One region of the Devosia beringensis genome, then DNA from elsewhere that is predicted to be linked to it. Evidence: predicted binding sites of a transcription regulator. Region 1 holds the regulator's gene; each other region holds the start of a gene.

What was found. Region 1 encodes PhoB, which activates phosphate uptake and scavenging genes when phosphate is short. Its sites were predicted from a motif close to TGTCATNNANCTGTCAT; they were not measured.
Region 2: a site for PhoB is predicted at 1,704-1,720, ahead of ppk2 (polyphosphate kinase 2). Genes of this name have one in related genera too.
Region 3: a site for PhoB is predicted at 1,608-1,624, ahead of GDR53_RS09230 (DUF2794 domain-containing protein). Genes of this name have one in related genera too.
Region 4: a site for PhoB is predicted at 2,174-2,190, ahead of GDR53_RS14890 (esterase-like activity of phytase family protein). Genes of this name have one in related genera too.

The regions. Positions count from the first base shown of each region.
Region 1 is NZ_CP045422.1:2,842,211-2,845,488, reverse strand. It holds gene pstB (phosphate ABC transporter ATP-binding protein PstB) at 1-581, shown strand, start outside; gene phoU (phosphate signaling complex protein PhoU) at 651-1,352, shown strand; gene phoB (phosphate regulon transcriptional regulator PhoB) at 1,356-2,057, shown strand; gene GDR53_RS13860 (IS110 family RNA-guided transposase) at 2,355-3,278, shown strand, end outside.
Region 2 is NZ_CP045422.1:2,989,768-2,993,045, forward strand. It holds gene greA (transcription elongation factor GreA) at 1-219, opposite strand, end outside; gene GDR53_RS14590 (PQQ-dependent sugar dehydrogenase) at 421-1,563, shown strand; gene ppk2 (polyphosphate kinase 2) at 1,760-2,674, shown strand; gene GDR53_RS14600 (FdhF/YdeP family oxidoreductase) at 2,762-3,278, shown strand, end outside.
Region 3 is NZ_CP045422.1:1,879,769-1,883,046, reverse strand. It holds gene GDR53_RS09245 (Bax inhibitor-1/YccA family protein) at 1-119, shown strand, start outside; gene GDR53_RS09240 (GNAT family N-acetyltransferase) at 222-719, shown strand; gene GDR53_RS09235 (GNAT family N-acetyltransferase) at 720-1,205, opposite strand; gene GDR53_RS09230 (DUF2794 domain-containing protein) at 1,207-1,551, opposite strand; gene GDR53_RS09225 (DUF1223 domain-containing protein) at 1,876-2,616, opposite strand; gene acnA (aconitate hydratase AcnA) at 2,738-3,278, opposite strand, start outside.
Region 4 is NZ_CP045422.1:3,057,539-3,060,816, reverse strand. It holds gene GDR53_RS14890 (esterase-like activity of phytase family protein) at 1-2,108, opposite strand, end outside; gene GDR53_RS14885 (ATP-dependent helicase) at 2,309-3,278, shown strand, end outside.

The DNA of each region.
Region 1 (3,278 bases):
CCGTTGTCGGCGGCACCATCAAGCTCGACGGCGACGATATTTCCGATCCCGATCTGGACGTGGTCGAGCTGCGCGCCCGCGTCGGCATGGTCTTCCAGAAGCCCAATCCCTTCCCCAAGTCGATCTACGAAAACGTCGCCTATGGTCCCAAGATCCACGGCATTGCCCGTTCCAAGACCGACCTCGACGAGATCGTGGTCTCCTCGCTGCGCAAGGCGGGCCTGTTCGAAGAGGTCAAGGATCGCCTGCAGGAGCCCGGCACGAGCCTGTCGGGCGGCCAGCAGCAGCGTCTGTGTATTGCCCGCGCCATCGCCGTCGGCCCCGAAGTCATCCTGATGGACGAACCCTGCTCGGCCCTCGACCCGATCGCCACGGCCATCATCGAGGAACTGATCGACGAGCTGCGCGAGAACTACACCATCGTCATCGTCACCCACTCCATGCAGCAGGCCGCCCGCGTCAGCCAGCGCACGGCCTTCTTCCACCTGGGCAATCTGGTCGAGGAAGGTGTCACCGAGGACATCTTCACCAACCCGGCTCACAAGCAGACCCAGGATTACATCATGGGTCGCATCGGCTAGTCCGGCCACCCGCTCATATGCGCGAACCGGCCCCGGCCGGTTCCCCGCCCCAAGGTTCAGAGGAACACCATGGCCCCCGATCATATCGTCTCGTCCTACAATGACGAACTCGTCGCCCTCGCCCAGACCATTGCCGAAATGGGTGGCCAGGTCGAGGTCGCCATCGAGAACGGCACCAAGGCACTGCTCAAGCTCGATCGCGAGCTGGCCGACCTCACCATCATCGCCGATCAGCGCATCGATGACATGCAGCGCAAGATCGACGACATGGCCGTTTCCATGATCGCCCGCCGCCAGCCCATGGCCTCGGACCTGCGCTCCATCATCACCGCCATCCACGTCGCTTCCGATCTCGAACGCGTCGGCGACATGGCCAAGCAGCTGGCCCGCCGCTCGCTCAAGATCGAGGGGCTGACCCTGCAGCCCACCTTCTACAATGGCGTGCGCAACATGACCGCCCTGGTGCTGCGCCAGATCAAGGAATCGCTGGACGCCTATTCCAACCGCGATGCCGACGGCGCCATCCAGGTCTGCAACCGCGATGACGAGGTGGACGCCATGTACACCTCCCTGTTCCGCGAACTGCTCACCTACATGATGGAAGATCCGCGCAACATCACCCCCTGCACCCACCTGCTGTTCTGCGCCAAGAGCCTGGAACGCATTGGCGATCACGCCACCAATATCGCCGAACGCGCCTATTACCTGCAGACCGGCAAGCAGCTTTCCAGCGATGTCGAGGAACTGCAGCGGACCCAGATCAAGGCCTGACCGATGCCCGCCACCATTCTTGTCGTCGAGGACGAAGGCGATATCGCCATCCTCCTGCGTTACAATCTCGAGGCCGAGGGCTTCCGCGTCGTCACCGCTGAAACCGGTGACGAGGCCACCCACGCCATCCAGGACAAGCTGCCCGACCTGATCCTGCTCGACTGGATGCTGCCCGAAATCTCCGGCATCGAACTGTGCCGGCGCCTGCGCGCCCGCGAGGAAACCGCCCGCGTCCCCATCATCATGCTCACCGCCCGCGGTGAGGAGGAAGAGCGCGTCCGCGGCCTCGCCACCGGCGCCGACGACTATGTGGTCAAGCCCTTCTCGGTGCCCGAGCTGATCGCCCGCATCCACGCTTTGCTGCGCCGCGCCAATCCGAACCTGGTCACCGCCGCGCTCAAGGTCGGCGATCTCGAGCTCGACCGCACCACCCACCGTGTCCGCCGGGCCACCCGCGACGTCCATCTCGGCCCCACCGAATACCGCCTGCTCGAATATCTGATGCGCCATCCCGGCCGCGTCTATTCACGCGAACAGCTCCTCGACGGCGTCTGGGGCAATGACGTCTATGTCGACGAGCGCACCGTCGACGTCCATATCGGCCGCCTCCGCCGCGCCATCAACCGCGGCCGCGAAACCGACCCCATCCGCACCGTCCGCGGCGCGGGATATGCGTTTGACGAGCGGTTTGCCCAGGTCGCGTGAGATCCGTCTCTTTTCAGCCTACCCCACCCCGTCTTCCCCGAAAGGGGGAGGAGCAGCGCAGTGCTTGCCTTGATTGGTGCCCCGACCACCACGCGGTCCCTCCCCCTTGTATGTTTGCTTGGAGGCCGTGATTGGCGATGATCGGCCTGGGAGCTTTGGGTTTACCGGGCTCCCGGGCTGGATAGCGTGTGTCCCCCAAGAGCCAGCAAGCTCGCCCCTGAGCAGACGCGTCCGGCCCATCTTGACTGTCTCGAACGGTTGGTTGGGCGACATGCCCGCATACAAGGCAGAGCGATCATGATTTTTTCCCCAGACTATGTTGGTGTCGACGTCTCCAAGAAGCACCTGGATCTGGCCATCACCGGCTCGAGCAGGTTGCGCGTGTCCAATAATCCGGCTGGCATGGCTCGGTTGGTGCAAAAGATCTCCAGCCTGACCCGGCCCCATCTGGTCTGTGAGGCCACCGGCAGCTATACGCGGCTGATGGCCCGCTCGCTCAGCCAGCATGGCATCGCGCTGAGCACGATTAACCCGCGCCGGGTGCGCGATCTGGCTCGGGCCGACGGGCTGCTGGCCAAGACCGATGCGATTGACGCCGCGGCGATCCTGCGCTTCGCTCACCTGATGCACCCAGATCCCGACCCCCTCTACGATCCAAATGCCGTGGAAATGGCCGATCTGGTGCGCCGGCGCCGCCAGATGGTGGATATGCTGGCCATGGAAAAGCAGCGTCGCGAGCACCCTGAAGCTGCGCTGGCGCAAGCCAGCATCGATGCTCATATAGGCTTCTTGAGCAGCCAGATCGGCGAGATGGATCGGGCCATTACCCGCCAGATCGATAGCGATGCGACGCTACGGCGCCGGGCCGAACTACTCACCACCATCCCCGGCATCGGCCAGACTACGGCCGCCGTGCTGCTGGCCGAAATGCCCGAGCTGGGCGGCATCGGCAACAAGCAGGCGGCCGCCTTGGCCGGAGTCGCCCCCTTCAACCGCGATAGTGGTGAGATGCGCGGCCAGGCCCATATCGCCGGCGGACGCCTCTCGGTGCGCTGCGCTCTCTATATGGCCACCCTGTCGGCCATCCGTGCTAACCCGCCCATCCGCGACTTCTACAAAAGGCTGCGCGCCCAGGGCAAACCGGGAAAGCTCGCCATCGTCGCCGCCATGCGCAAACTCATCACGACAGCCAATGCCGTCCTTGCCAACAACACCCCCTGG
Region 2 (3,278 bases), 150 kb from region 1:
GTCGGCGAGCGCAAGAATGGTCTCGAGCTCCTTGATGCGACCCTCATTGAGGCTCTGCTGTTCCTTGGCGGCATGATATTCGGCGTTTTCGGACAGATCGCCGTGAGCGCGCGCTTCCGAGATCGCCTCGACAATGCGGCGGCGCTCGGTGGCAGTGCGAAGCTCGTATTCGGCAGCCAGGGCCTTCTGGCCGCCCACTGTCATCGGGATCTTTTCCATTTTCGTCGCCTCCAATCGGCACGTCAGACAATAGCTTTCACCCCAGCCAAAATCCGTTCGGCTTATGCTTCACGATAAGTTTTAGGGGAGAGCGGGCTCAAATTGCCCGGCTGCCGCGTTGCGGTCAAGCCGGTGTGGTCAGGAAGATGGTCATGTCCACACGCGCTTTCAAGCCGGAAGCCCGCAATGAGAGGCCCAACCATGCGTTCGCCAGCCTATGTTCCAGCCTATGTTGTCGCGCTGTCGCTGCTGCTGTCCACGCCCGCCTTTGCCCAAAGCATGGAGTCGAGCGCCGGACCGCTGCAGGCACAGGTGCTGGCCGAGGGGCTCGACCATCCCTGGGCGCTGGCCTTCCTGCCCGATGGGCGGCTGCTGGTGACCGAGCGCAGCGGGCAGTTGCTGGTGCTGACCGAGGGCGTGGCCGGCGCGCCGGTCGTGGGGACGCCCGAGGTCTATGACCAGGGGCAGGGCGGCCTGCTCGATGTGGCGCTGGCGCCGGACTTTGCCGAGAGCGGCCGGATTTATCTCAGCTTTGCCGAAACCGCGGCCCATGCCGGCCAGCAGCGCGGGCAGGGCACGGCGGTGATGGCGGCGCGGCTGGTGCTGGAGGGCGATAGCGGAAGGCTGGAAGACCAGCAGGTGATCTTCCGGATGAACAAGTTCACCACCACCAACCGGCATTTCGGTTCACGCGTGGTGGTGGGGCTCGATGGCAACCTCTTCGTGACGGTGGGCGATCGCGGCGACCAGAACCGCGCCCAGGACTTTGGCGATCATGCAGGCTCGGTGGTGCGGATTGCGCCGGACGGCGCGGTGCCGGCGGACAATCCGCGGCCGGACGGCTGGGCGCCGGAGCTGTGGAGCAAAGGTCATCGCAATCCGCAGGGCGCAACGCTGCGGGCGGACGGGCAATTGTTCACCGTCGAGCATGGCGCGCGCGGCGGCGACGAGGTCAACAATCCGCAGCCGGGCGGCAATTATGGCTGGCCGGTAATCTCCTATGGCCAGGACTATTCCGGGCTGTCGATCGGGGAAGGCACGGAAAAGCCGGGGCTGGAGCAGCCGCTGACCTATTGGGACCCGTCGATCTCGCCTTCGGGGCTCGATTTTTATGATGGCGCGCTGCTGCCGGGCTGGCAGGGCGACCTGCTGACCGGCGGGCTCAGCGGCCATGTGCTGGTGCGGCTCGATATGGAGGGCGATGCCATTGTCGGCGAAGAACGGCTGTTCGAAGGCCAGCTGGGGCGGATCCGCGACGTCAAGACCGGGCCGGACGGGGCGATCTACGTGATCACCGACGCGGATAATGGGCGACTGATACGGATCGCGCCGCAGGGGGAGTAGGTCCCCTGTGTGGCGGGTTATGGCTGGGCGGGATTATGCCGCGAAGCGGGCAGGTTCCTGCCATTCGAGCGTAGCTCTCATGGCCTTCGACCCTAAAATCGCTCCACCGGAGCGATTTTGCCACTGCTTGGCCAGCTCGAAGTCACAAAAGTGTAATCTGGCTGTGTGTAGTGGCGCGCAAAACGGAGAGCTGCCCATGCGTGACTTCGCCAGCCAAAGTGACCTCGATCGGATCCGCGCGGAAATCACCGACAGTCTTGATGAAGAGCTGGAGCTGCAGTTCGAGGACGAGCAGATCGAGGCACTGGCCGGTGGCGAGGCACGGCCGGGCGGCAAGACGCTGGACCGGCGGATCTATTTCCGCGAACTGTTCCGCATGCAGCACGAACTGGTGCGTCTGCAGGACTGGATCGCCCATCACCGGCTCAAGGTGGCCGTGGTGTTCGAGGGTCGGGATTCGGCGGGCAAGGGCGGCGCCATCAAGCGCATTACCCAGCGGCTCAATCCGCGTGTCTGCCGGGTGGTAGCGCTGCCGGCCCCGAGCGACCGGGAAAAGACGCAGTGGTATTTCCAGCGCTATGTGCCCCATTTGCCGGCCGCGGGCGAAATGGTGCTGTTCGACCGCTCCTGGTACAACCGGGCCGGCGTCGAGCGGGTGATGGGCTTCTGCAGTCCGTCCGAGCTCGAGGAGTTCTTCCGCACCGTGCCCGATTTCGAGCGCATGCTGATCGGCTCGGGCATCATCCTGATCAAGTTCTGGTTCTCGATCAGCAATGAAGAGCAGGAATTCCGCTTCCGCATGCGCATCGACGATCCGCTCAAACAGTGGAAGCTGTCGCCCATGGATATGGAATCGCGGCGCCACTGGGAGGACTATACCAAGGCCAAGGAAGACATGCTGGCGCGCACCCATACGGCGGAATCGCCGTGGTGGATCGTCGATGCCGATGACAAGAAGCGGGCGCGGCTCAATACCATTGCCCATCTGCTGAGTGCCATTCCCTATGCCGACGTGCCCAAGCCGGAAGTGGTGCTGCCCGAGCGCATCCGGCATCCGGACTATGCGCGCGGCCTGGTGCCCGCGGAAATGTATGTGAAGTCGGTGTACTGAGGCGGCAGGCGCTGCCGTTATTTCAGCCGCGGCCCTTGCGGCGCAAACTTTCAGGCCCGACAATGCCTCCAATAAGGGAGCAGGGTCATGGCTGACGGCAAGCAGATCGTGGGGGGCGGGCCCAAGAAGGTGCTCTATACGCTGGCCACCATTGGCCGCATGGGCGTGGGCAAGGCCGCCAAGGCGCTGACCGCCAAGAACGCCTGCAAGGCCTGTGCCTATGGCATGGGCGGCCAGCGCGGCGGCATGACCAATGAGCTCAATGAATTTCCCTCGGTCTGCAACAAGAGCGTGCAGGCGCAATCGACCGATATCCAGCCCGCCATTCCGCTGCCGATCTTCGAGCATGAGATCGCCGATCTGGCCGAACTGACGGGCAAGGAGATGGAGCATCTGGGCCGGCTGGGCACGCCGCTGTTCAAGGCGCGCGGGGCGCAGCGCTTCGTGCCGGTCGACTGGGAATTTGCCCTGGCTCATGCCGCGCAGAAGCTGGGCGCCACCGCGCCGCAGCGCAGCTTTTTCTATTCCTCGGGGCGCTCGTCCAACGAGGCGGGGTTCCTGTTCCAGCTGCTGGCGCGGGCCTATGGCACCAATAATGTCAACA
Region 3 (3,278 bases), 960 kb from region 1:
ACGAGTCCCATGGTGCCGAAGTCCTGGCCAAGGGTGCCATCATGGGCGCGCTCAGCCTCTACCTCGACTTCATCAACCTGTTCCTGATGATGCTGCGCCTCTTCGGCAATCGCGAATAGGACCCAGCATCCTTGATTGCATGATCAAGGAATTTGGTTGGACGACAAATCGGACCGCAGCCTACAAGGGCTGCGGTCTTTTCTTTGCCTGGATGACAAGCCGTGTCCGAATTCCTGCTGCGCCCCTTCCGCTGGGCCGACGTCCCCGCCATCACCACCATTTACAAGCACTATGTGGAAGAAACGGCGATCACCTTTGACACCGAGGTGCCGGGCGAGGCGGCCATGGCGGAAAAATTCGCCGGCCTGGTCAAGCTCGGTCACCCGTTGATTGTCGCGGAGTCCGCTGGCGAAGCGGTAGGCTATGCCTATGCCAGCTTCTACCGCCCCCGCGCCGCCTATCGGTTCACCTGCGAAGATTCGATCTACCTGCATCCCGACGCCAAGGGTCGCGGCATCGGCAAAGCGATGTTGACCGAATTGCTGGTCCAGTCCAGGGCCTTCGGGTTCAAGCAGATGATCGCCGTGATCACCGCCGAAACCGCCAATTCTGTCGCCATCCATGAAAAATTCGGCTTCCGCCATGTCGGCCGCTACGAAGCGGTGGGCTATAAGTTCGACCGCTGGCACGACATCGTGCACCTGCAGCTGGCGCTATAGTCAGAGCAGCTTGACCATCGGATAGCCCGCAAGGCGCGAGCCGAGGCCGGTCTGGCGCCAGCCACGTCCGGCATAAAAGCGCAGCGCCGTGGCGGTGCTGTCAAGGCCGGCGCTGGCAAAGCCCTGCGCTGCAATGGCGGCTTCCAGGGCCGCCAGCAGCGCGGTGCTGACACCGGCAAAGCGGCAGTCGGGATCGACATAGTTCAACGTAACTCTGGCCCCACGGGCGCCGCCCAGCCCGACCACGCGCCCATCCCGCTCGGCCACCAGCAATATCGCATCGCGCGCCAGCATGCTGCGGAAAGCCGCGCCATCCTTGTTGGCAATCCAGTCCGCAATGGTATCGGCGTCATTGTCGTGGTCGGGCGCGCACAGCGCGGTTATGGAGGCGATCCTGATCGCACTCATCGCTTCGGCATCCTGCAGGCGCGCTGGTCTGATGGTAATCAGACCCTTGCGCACCGGAGCCGGCGCGCGCGGCGTCATGCTAACCCACCACCGCCAGTTGCGGATCCAGTACGCGCAGCACCTGGGCGATGTCGTGCCCGCGCTTGAGGATGCGGCCCTGCTGGTTGGTAACGCTGTACTGGCCCTGGCGATTGCGCAGCTTGGGGGTCTTTTCCACGATGAACAGCGGCCGTTCCGAGACGCGGGCATAGATGGAAAACACCGCCCGGTCGCGCAGGAAATCCATGGCATAGTCGCGCCACTCGCCCTGCCCCACTTTGCGACCATAGACGGCCAGAATGGTCGTCAGCTCACGACGATCAAAGGTCACGATAACGGGCACCTTGCTGCCACTGGCAGTCGGCTCGCCGGTATGTACCAGCACGAGCGAACCCGGCTTGTCGGTTGGTGTGCCGCTTTGCACCAGTCCGCCTGCTCCATTGTCAACGCAGTGTCATGATTGCGGCATTTGCGCCGCGACGCAAGGCCCCCGAGGCCGCCCGAAATACCCCAATGCGGTCACAATTTATCCCTGAACCCGCCCAAATGCGCGATCAGGTTAGCACCATTGCCTACAGGGGCTGGCGCCCGGGCCGACTGAGCCCCCAAACCTTGAAGCCTTGGCGCCAGCCTCTCCTATTGAGTTGACCAGTCAGAACTGCCCCCGCCCTTGTCCCCCAGGGGCGGGGTTTTTCTTTTGCGGTAGTGTCTAGCGTTCGAAGCTTGCTGCGCCCAGGATGGGACCCGGCAGGCCATCATGCTCCTGCTGCACGATCACGGCGATGCCCGTGCTCTTGTGCGCCAGCACTTCGGGAAGCGGCAGCTTGATGGTGGCACCGGTCTCGTATTCCCAGACCCCCAAGGCCTGCCGGCCGGTGACGACCTGGGTATAGGCCATGGTCTTGCCGGCATTGTTGCCGCGCTCGATGGCCACATCGGCCCGGTCGATATAGGTCACCAGCCAGACCACCGCATCCTGCAGCGACGGATCGGGCGGAATGGTGATCTTGAGCATGTCCCCGTCTTCCGCAATGCCCACCGGCAGGGAAAGGCTGGCCCGTTCGATCGCCCCATGCACCTCGCCGCGGCGCGAACCGACGACACCCTTGGTGCCGTTGACCACCATTTGCGGGGTAAAGATGCGCGAGGAGCCCCAGCTCTGGGCATACGCGCGCTGGCGATCGGAATAGTCTTCCGCGCCGAAGGTGTCCTCCCAGCCCACATAGTCCCAGTAGTCGACGTGATAGGCCAGCGCCACCACATCGTCCTGCTCGGCCAGGCTGGTCAGCAAGGCGTCGGCTGGTGGACAGGAGGAACAGCCCTGGCTGGTGAACAGCTCCACCACCGCCCGCGGACTCATACGCGTTTCTGCGCTGGCCGGCGCGGCCAGGCTCCACAGGACGGCAACCCCGACAAGGGCTGAACACCAGGACACATGTTTCATGGCCATGGTTGTAAGCTGGCCGTGCCGGCCCCCGCCAGTCAAAAGAGGGTGAGACGGTTAAAACCGCCCTGCAGCGCAAGAAAATGGCGGCCACAAGGGCCGCCATTGTCACTTTGGGCCCTAAAAACTAGGCGGCGACGAGGCTGCGCAGCACATACTGCAGGATGCCGCCATTCTTGTAATAGTCGAGCTCATTGGCCGTATCGATGCGGCAGCGTGTTTCGATGGTCAGCACCGAGCCATCGGCCCGGGTGATCTTGACCGGCACCATGGCGCGCGGCGCGATGGAGGTGACGCCCTCGATCGAAACCGTCTCGCTGCCATCGAGCCCCAGGCTCTGCCAGCTCTCGCCATCCTTGAACTGCAGCGGGATCACGCCCATGCCCACCAGGTTGGAGCGGTGGATGCGCTCAAAGCTCTGGGCGATGACGGCGCGCACGCCTAAGAGGTTGGTGCCCTTGGCGGCCCAGTCACGGCTTGACCCCGTGCCATATTCCTTTCCGGCAAACACCACCAGCGGCACGCCGGCGGCCTGATAGGCCATGGCGGCATCATAGATGGCCATCTGCGAGCCGTCCGGCCCCTTGGTATAGCCGCCTTCGACGCCGGGCAGCATCTGGTTCTTGATACGGATATTGGCAAAGGTGCCGCGCATCATCACCTCATGA
Region 4 (3,278 bases), 220 kb from region 1:
AAGCCTTCGCCGCTGGCATCGATGGCAAAGCCTTCGACCTTGTCGAGCACATAGCCACCCGTCGAGGTCAGGTCCGGCACGAAATCACGCACCAGCGTCTTGGTGACCGTGGTCAGCTCGCCACCCAGGGCACCCGGCACCAGTTCGGCAACCGGCACGCTGTAGAGCGCCTTGAGCACGGCCTTGCTGCCGATCTGGTTGTCACGCTCGACGATATAGACCAGATCGCCATGTGCGGTGATTTCGCTGAGGCCGACCCAGGCACCTTCAGCCGGGGCTTCCAGTGGATAGTTGACGGCGCCCCATTCGCCCGAAGCGGGATTGTAGGACACCAGCTTGACGACGCCCTTGGCGTCATTCTTCCACTCGCGCTGCATGGCGATCCACAGCGTGGTGTCGTCGCCCGTGCCGACCACGGTGACGCCTTCGGCGCCAAAGCGGATTTCCTCGGCCAGCAGTTCGGCCGGGAACGGCACTTCTTCCTCGATCGCGCCATCCGCGCCGACGCGGTAGAGCGCGTGCGGGATCAGCCGGTCGCTGCGGCCTTCCGAGGCCAGCCAGAACCCGCCTTCGCCATCAAGGGCGATGCCCTCGATATCGAGCTTTTGCGCCGGATGGCCATTGCGGGTTACCACCGTCTTGGCGGTGATCCGGGCCGGCTGGCTGGTTGCGTCGATGGTGTAGATGGAGGGCTGGTTGCCCAGGAAGCTGTCGGACACGCCGAACAGCATGCCGGGCTTTTCGGCATCGGCAACCAGGCCTGACAGGGCGACCCAGCCCAGCGGGCGGCCATCGGCGTCGAGGTCGCTGATGATGTGGGGATAGGTCGGGGCTTCGGCCTCGGCCAGTTCGAAGATATTGACATGGCTGCGGGCCAGGCCATCGGCACCCAGATCGTTTTCATTGGCGGTGATGAAGAGGTTGCGCGACGGAATGGCGACCGCCCCTTCCGGACCAACGCCCGAGGGCAGCGCCTGCACGAATTCGGGCTCGGCACCGGTATCCTTATAGACCCCGACCAGCGAGGCGCGCTCGAGGCCGACAAAGATATAGGTGTTCTCGCCAAAGGTGGCGACGTCCATGCCCTCGGGCTCGGCACCCTTGGCATCGGAGCGCTTGTCCGGATAATGGCCCATCTGCGCCGCGATCATTTCGAGATCGGCGCCGCTCTCATGGAGCACTTCGCCGGTTTTCGAGAAGATCGAGAAGCTGCGCGATCCGCCATTATAGTCGCCCTCATTGGCGACGGCGAAACGGTCGTCATCGATCCACTTGACCGAGTCGGGTTCGCGCAGCACGCCGTCCTGCGAACCGGTGAAATCGAGCGAACCGTTGTCGAGCGTATCGATATTGACCAGGTCCACGGCGCCGGCGCTGAAGTGGTTTTTGACCTCGCCGGTATTCCCGTCGACGATGGCGAAGTGGTTGTTTTCCTGCAGCGAGACCACGACCTCGTTGAGGCTGTTGATCGAGACATATTCCGGCTCTGGATCATCGCCGGCGACCTCGGCCAGACCGGTCATGTCGACGATCTTGAGGCTGTCGCAGTCGACGACGCCATCGACCACGTTCAGCAGCGCCAGCGAACCGGCCGGCATTTGCGGAATTTCGCCGTCATTGACGTCTTCGTCGCGCTCATTCTCGATGGCGATGGCGATCAGGCTGCCGTCACCATTGCGCGCCACGGAGTCGGGCTGCCCGCCAATATCGCAGCTGGCCTCGATAGTCTGGCTGGCCAGATCGATGGTCGAAAGATTGCCCGAGGGGGCGGTGAAGCTCTCAGACGTATTGACGCCGGAAAACACCTTGTCGCCGATGACCACGACCGTGGTGGGTTCGCCATTCAGCGACAGGAAGCCCTTGGCAGCTGGCGCCTTGGGATCGGTGATATCGATAAAGCCGATGCCGCCAGCCGGGCTGTCCGAATAGATCATCGTCATGCCGTCTTCCGAAACCGTGATGATCTCTGCAGAGGTCTCTTCGGCATCCGGATTGTTCAGCGCCACCGGAAAGCTGGAAATGCGGTTGAAAAATTCAGCAGCACCGGCATTGGCGGTCGTGGCCAGCAGCGTGGCCGTGAGCGCGACGAGAAGTTTTGTCTGCGACATGGATATCCCCCTTTGAGTTCAAGGGGTGCCATAAGCCGGCCCGGCTACACTTCCATGACGCCACTATGACAGATCGGTGACGGCCCCCCGTTCTATACAATCCCCCTGCCCGTCCCTATATTCGCAGGAGAACAAATCAAGATTCGTCAATCGCCGCGCTGATGCGCCTGGACCGGCGCGCAGCGATGGAAAGGCCTTCTATGTCCGGTGACTCTCCCCCCCCCGCCCGCCCGACAGCCGGGGCCATAACCGGCCAGTTCAAGTTGAGCCAGGTGCCTGACTACCTGCAGGGCCTGAACGCCGAGCAGCGCGATGCGGTGGAAAGCCTCGACGGCCCTTTGCTGGTGCTGGCCGGCGCCGGCACCGGCAAGACCCGCGTGCTGACCACCCGCATCGCGCACATGATCAATACCAACCGCGCCTGGCCCTCGCAGATCCTGTCGGTGACCTTCACCAACAAGGCCGCGCGGGAAATGAAGGAGCGCATCGAAAAGCTGGTGCCGCGCCTCGAAGCCATGCCCTGGATGGGCACTTTCCACTCCATCGGCGCCCGCATGCTGCGCGCCCATGCCGGGCTGGTGGGGCTGACCAGCTCCTTCACCATTCTCGATACCGACGACCAGATCCGGCTGATCAAGCAATTGCTCGACGCCGAAAACATCGACGAAAAGCGCTGGCCCGCCAAGCTCTTCGCCTCGATGATGGATGGCTGGAAGAACAAGGGCCTGCTGCCCAAGGACGTCTCGGTGGCCGATAGCGGCTCCTATGCCAATGGCCTGGGCGGCAAGCTCTATTACGCCTACCAGGCGCGGCTCAAATCCCTCAATGCCGCCGATTTCGGCGACCTGCTGCTCGAATGTATCCGCCTGTTCCGCGAAAATCCCGACGTGCTGGCCGACTACCATCGCCGCTTCAAATACATGTTGGTGGACGAATACCAGGACAGCAATGTCGCCCAATATCTCTGGCTGCGGCTGCTGGCGCAGGGGAAACCTACCAGCGAGGCCAATATCTGCGTCGTCGGCGATGACGACCAGTCCATCTATGGCTGGCGCGGCGCCGAAGTCGACAATATCCTGCGCTTCGAAAAGGATTTTCCCGGCGCCAAGGTGATCAAGCTCGAGCGCAATTACCGTTCCACCGCCAATATCCTCAAAGCCGCCAGCAATA